One region of the Bacillus sp. JJ1503 genome, then DNA from elsewhere that is predicted to be linked to it. Evidence: predicted binding sites of a transcription regulator. Region 1 holds the regulator's gene; the other holds the start of a gene.
The links. Region 1 encodes Rex, which represses fermentation and respiration genes when NADH is low (regulators of the CRP and FNR family bind a similar motif). Its sites were predicted from a motif close to TTGTGAAATATTTCACAA; they were not measured.
Positions count from the first base shown of each region.

Region 2: the regulator Rex is predicted to act here: its motif matches at 2,069-2,086, upstream of V7149_RS14620 (TIGR04053 family radical SAM/SPASM domain-containing protein).

Region 1 covers NZ_JBALOZ010000169.1:4,790-7,947, reverse strand. Annotated here, with positions in the region: gene groES (co-chaperone GroES) at 1-24, opposite strand, end outside; gene V7149_RS13740 (CPBP family intramembrane glutamic endopeptidase) at 318-1,049, shown strand; gene V7149_RS13735 (YdiK family protein) at 1,046-1,252, shown strand; gene V7149_RS13730 (redox-sensing transcriptional repressor Rex) at 1,286-1,933, opposite strand; gene moaC (cyclic pyranopterin monophosphate synthase MoaC) at 2,026-2,517, opposite strand; gene V7149_RS13720 (ABC-F family ATP-binding cassette domain-containing protein) at 2,662-3,158, shown strand, end outside.
Region 2 covers NZ_JBALOZ010000185.1:1,342-4,499, forward strand. Annotated here, with positions in the region: gene moaA (GTP 3',8-cyclase MoaA) at 1-608, opposite strand, end outside; gene V7149_RS14620 (TIGR04053 family radical SAM/SPASM domain-containing protein) at 838-1,962, opposite strand; gene V7149_RS14625 (DsrE family protein) at 2,404-2,742, opposite strand; gene V7149_RS14630 (metal-sulfur cluster assembly factor) at 2,756-3,064, opposite strand.

The DNA of each region.
Region 1 (3,158 bases):
TCGATCACCTAGTGGCTTTAACAAGTGAAACAACCTCCTCAATAAATATGTAAATTTTTTTATTAGCACTCTCATCTGCTGAGTGCTAACACAATTATTATATTAATGAATCTATTGCATATTTGCAAGAGTGAAGCTCAATTTTTTTGTAAAAAATATTTAAAGTGGGCTACATTATTTTTACAGTCATTGCCAAATGCTAGTTTATCCTTAATATCCACGCAGCAAACCATCTTTTTATGTCTACAATTTGAAACTTGGACCTTTTTACGGGTAAAATGAGGATTGATATACACAATGGATAAGGAGATAAAATATTGAAAAAAGAGTATTGGTATATTCTTATTGCTTATACAGGGATGCAATTATCGAGCTTAATCGGGGTCCCGTTCATTGCGTTTTGGGGAACACTATCCGGGAAAAGCATGGCCGATATGGAAACAATCGCTGTCACATCTTGGATTGTCATTAGCTTTACGATCACATTAATTATTACGTTGGCAATCCTCCGAAAAGAAATGAAGGAAAGCCTTTCTATGAGAAATGCAACTTCTGCAGGTACTTCCATAGCCTGGGCCATTGGCGGAGTATTCCTTGCATTATTTGCGCAATCTATTGCCGCCAATATAGAAAATTTAATCGGAATTGAAATGGGATCGGAAAACACACAGCAAATTATTAGGCTTATTCAAGCTTCACCCATAGTCGTTGTGATCAGCTCAATTATTGGGCCAATCCTAGAGGAAATTGTCTTCCGAAAGGTTATTTTCGGAACGCTTCATAAGCGGCTAAACTTTTTTCTTTCTGCCTTAATAAGTTCTGTTATTTTTGCTCTAGCTCACTTTGAGTTTGAACATATTCTGTTGTACTCAGCGATGGGCTTTACTTTTGCTTTCCTATATGTCAAAACAAAGCGAATTCTAGTGCCGATTTTTGCGCATGTGGCCATGAATACACTTGTCGTCATTATCCAATTTAACAGAGAAAATATTGAAAACTGGATAAAAGAAGTGGAAAAAATGCAAAGCTTTATTGGAGGATTTTTATGAGAAGGACACCATTGTTATCAGGCATCATTTATATTATTCTTGGGATCCTCTTTACCTATATCGCGATCCAAAGCATTCAAAGAAACGATGGCTGGGGAATATTTACTTACTTTCTTATTATTATCGCAACCCTTGACTTAGGTACTGGCCTGCGGATGGTTGCCTTTCATTTCAAAATCGTCAATAACAAACAAAGAAAATGAGCACTATACAAATGCTCATTTTCTTTGTTTAGCTTATTCTTCCTCTTGTGGATAATGCTTAAGAAAGTAGATAAGCGACTGCAGCTCCACAGCTAAATCGATATGATGAATTCTGATGGAGGACGGCACAGATAAACGTGCAGGAGTAAAATTCAAAATTCCTTTTACACTGCCTTGAACAATTCGGTCAGCAATCGGTTGGGCTGCAAGAGCAGGAACAGTTAAAATCACAACTTGAATTTGTTCGTCCTCGATTACTTTTTCTAGATCACTCATATGGAATATCGGTACATCCCCAATGTATGTGCCAACTTTTCCTTCGTCTACATCAAAGGCTACTTCAATTTTCGTATTATTGTTTTTGAGGAAATTATAGTTTAAAAAGGCAGTGCCTAAATTACCAACCCCAATAAGAGCTACCTTCGTTAATTCATCCTGATCTAACGTTTTCCGAAAAAAGGTAAGCAAATAATTTACATTATAGCCATACCCTTTTTTCCCTAAAGCGCCAAAGTAGGAAAAATCCCGCCGAATTGTAGCAGAATCAACTTTTACCGCTTCACTTAATTCTGCAGAAGAGACTCTTTGTTTCCCAGAAGCATGCAAATTTTTTAAGAATCGATAATATAAAGGAAGCCGTTTGGCCGTTGCTTGTGGAATTTTTAATGACTCATTCGCCATTATCTTATCTCCTCTCGTAGAAACCTTTACGTTTGCTCATATGACAAATGTTTTATCAGTTAGCAGCTTTACTTCTTTAAATACACAATACATTATAACAAGGAATCCCTTTTAAAATCCCCATTTTTTCCGCCTGTCTTTTCTACTAAATAGGTTTTGCCAATGACCATCCCTTTATCAACAGCCTTACACATATCATAAACTGTTAAGGCACATACAGATGCTGCTGTTAACGCTTCCATTTCAACTCCAGTATGACCCTTTGTTTTGACCGTAGCTTCAATGAGCAGTGTATATTCTTCTTGATCGACATTCCATGAGTAGGAAATATCTACTCCCGTTAAAGGAATGGGATGACACATCGGAATAATTTCCCATGTTTTCTTGCATGCCATCACACCCGCAACTTGTGCTACGGCGAGGACATCTCCTTTTTTCATTGTATTCAAAGTGATTTTTTCATATATTTCTTGATTAACTGTAATACTTGAGTGAGCAATCGCAGTTCGGACCGTCACAGATTTCTCGCTAATATCGACCATCTTTGCTCTGCCTTCTTGATTAAAATGGGTAAAATCAGACATTAATAACACCTCACAACAAAATCATACACTATTTTTAGCCAAATGTGTAAAACACTTCACAATAATTCAAGTCCATCCTCACACACATTGCCCAACAAATATGAATGAGTTACACTTATTCTATAAAGCTTGAGGTGAACAAAAATGATTTTATTACAAGTCAATCAATTAATAAAGAACTTTGGTGCTGAAGTTATATTATCGAATATAAAGCTTGAAGTACAAACTAGAGATAGAATTGCCCTTGTGGGGCGCAACGGGGCTGGCAAGTCCACGCTTTTAAAAATGATAGCTGGCCAAATGTCCTATGATTCCGGTGACATTATTAAGCCTAAGGAAGTGGAAATCGGCTACCTTGCCCAAAATACCGGACTCGAGTCAGAAAGATCCATTTGGGATGAAATGTTAACTGTATTCGAGCATCTGCAAAAGCTTGAAAAGGAATTGCGGAAGCTCGAAGGTGAAATGTCTGATCCGCAAGCAATGGCTAATCCCGAAAAATATGAACGCATCTTAAAAGAATACGATGATCGGCAAGTTCAATTTAAAGAACAAGGCGGTTATCAGTACGAATCAGACATTCGCTCCGTTCTTCATGGACTGAACTTTCAATCCTTTAGCTATGATACGAAAATATCCAC
Region 2 (3,158 bases), on a different contig from region 1:
GTGCTGCCAACGTCCATATATTCTATAAACCGAAGCTGTAGTCCGTGTTCTTTGCAAAATTTTGCCATCGGTACGATTTCAGATTCATTTAATCCCTTTTTTACGACCATATTAATTTTTACGAAGAGTCCTGCCTCTTGGGCAGCCTTAATTCCATTGAGAACTTCTTGAACCGCAACATTTCTGCCATTTATTTTTCCGAATAACTCGTCATTTAATGAATCTAAGCTAACATTTACCCGTTGTAACCCGGCTTCCTTTAAATCATTTGCAAGCCTTGGAAGCAAGACTCCATTTGTCGTTAATGCGAGATCCTTTAGCCCATCTATTGCCGCAAGCTTTTTCACGAGAATCGGCAAATCCTTTCGAAGCAATGGTTCTCCGCCTGTAAGTCTGATTTTTTCTACACCAAGATCTACAAATATTTTCGCAAGAAGTTCAATTTCCTCATATGTTAATAGTTCGCTTTTCGGCAAAAAAGCAAAATCCGGTCCAAATTTCTCTGCAGGCATACAATACGTGCAGCGAAAATTACAGCGGTCAATTACCGAAATCCTCAGATCTCTTAGTGGTCGATTCAATTGATCTTTAACGATTGATTTTTCCATCCTATCAACTCCATTGAGGGTGACCTCTTTTGAAACATTGTAGCATACTATATGCCTTTATTAGGCCTTTCAGTTAAATTTAGTTAAAAAAGCCAAAGAGGGGGACTTTAGTAATTGGGCAAAGTTTAACTCATATAATACTTAATATAATATGCTCTTTCAAAAAATTATATACAGTTTGAAGAGTGAGTATAGACCAACTACCAGAGTCACCTTTTTTATCCAACTTTTAAGATGTTGCTTTTTTCCTTAATGTTTTTGGAATGTATACGCAGAAAGGTTCACTTTCCATATAATCTCCTGTGACTGCATACGCACGGGAACGAGAGCCGCCGCAAACATATCTAAATTCACATACTCCGCACTTGCCTTTGTATTGATCTGGATTTCTTAAATTCTTGAATATAGGTGATTCCCTATAGATTTCAGCTAAAGGCTGCTCCCTTACATTCCCTGCTTTAATTGGCAGGAGCCCGCTTGGGTAGACGTCTCCAATATGTGAAATAAATACGAAGCCATTTCCGTCATTGACGCCTTTAGGAGCTCTGCCAAGACCATCAATGGACCCAGTTAATCCTTGTTGAGTCAAAGCATCTAAATATTTAATGTCACCGTTTTGTGCATGTTCCTCTCTCATTTTATTCTGAATAACAACACGGCGATAATGCTGGGCTGCTGTTGTTTTTATATCAAAGGATACCCTTTTACTTAAATCATATAGCCACTTAAATACCTTTTCATGTTCAACAGGTGAAATCATATCACTTTCCTGTCCCCTGCCAGTTGGAACTAGGAAAAAGACACTCCAGAGAACACATTTCAAATCTTCTACAACCTTCGCCATCTCATCTAAGTAATCAATATTATAACGAGAAATAACAGTATTTATTTGAACAGGTATTTCAAGCTCATGCAAATACTTAATTCTTTCTATTGTTAAATCAAATGATCCTGCTGTTCCTCGAAAATGATCATGAATCTCAGGGGTTGGACCATCAAGACTGAAAGCCCAGCGTGATAATCCTACTTCCTTTGCTTTCTCAATCGCTTCCTTTGTCACATTTGGAGTAGCACTCGGGGTCATTGAAACGCGGACACCTTTGTCCACTGCATATTTCGCAATATCAAAAACATCCTCCCTCATCAATGGGTCACCCCCGGTAAAGACAAGCATCGGATTATTCATGTCATAGATTTGATCAATTAATTCCTGTCCTTCTTCAAATGATAATTCACGGGGATCTCTTCTATATTGAGCCTCTGCCCGGCAATGAAGACATTTTAACTGACATGCTCTAGTTAATTCCCAAATCACAATAAAAGGATCTTTATTAAAATCGCGGCTAAAGGACATTAGAATCCTTCCTCTCTTATTTCACTATTTCCATTGCAATTTATCGCAAGGATTTTTATCTAAATATTGATTGCAATTGTAGTATAAGGGATAATGCAGAATAAATTAGTGAGAAATCTCACATTGAGGATTATCAGATAGTTGGATCTTTCTTAACTGGACATATATACTTGCTAGATTGGAGTAATTGGACAGGTTTTTGACTAAATAGCAAAGCATGTCAGATAAATTTGTTTTTTTGGACAGCTTTTCGACTAATTCCCAAAACCTGTCCAGTAAACCATAGTTATCGGATAGCTCTTCGACTAATTCCCAGAACCTGTCAAGTAAACCGTAGTTATTGGACAGCTTTTCAAACTAAATCCCAGAACCTGTCCAATAACCATTTCGATTATTTAGTTTAGTCAAAATAAAACAGCAAGAGCATAAGCCCCTGCTGTTTTATGATATCGTAATGACTTCATATTTGGATGCAAGATCGATAAACGCTGGCATCCCGCTTATTTTACCGGCAATTAATTTATTTTCTACTCCGTAATAGTCTACACAAGTTTTGCAGGCAATTACTTCTACTCCCTTTTCCTCCAGCTCTTTAAGATGAACTGAAGCAAAGGATTGTTCAGTTAATGCAAATACACCGCTATTCATGCAAAAAATCGCTGCAGGTAATTCCTCTCTTTGCTTTAACAATGTAAAAAAGGTTTCAAGAACGCCTTCACCAAGCTCCTTATCTCCTTTTCCAAGCTGATCTGAGCTAACTAGAATGACTTTATTCTTCATCAGCCTCTCACCTCTAACGAACCCCTAAAGCAATCTTGGCATATCGAGACATTCTATCCTTTGACCATGGCGGATTCCAGACAATATTTACTTCCGTCTCTTTCACTTCTGGAATATCTGCTAGAGCACTCTTTACATTTTCTACAATTGTTCCAGCAAGAGGACAGCCCATTGACGTTAAAGTCATATCAACGGTCGTCTTTCCCTCTTCATCCATCTTAACATCGTATACCAATCCAAGATTAACGATATCCACACCAAGTTCTGGGTCAACTACTAGCTCTAGAGCACCCATAATACTATCTTTTACCTCTTGATCCATCTGCTATAACACTCCTTCTTCTATGTTTCTAATTATTATCTTATCAAATATAATCTTGAATATAAATGATGGGCATCACATCAGGCAGTAAATT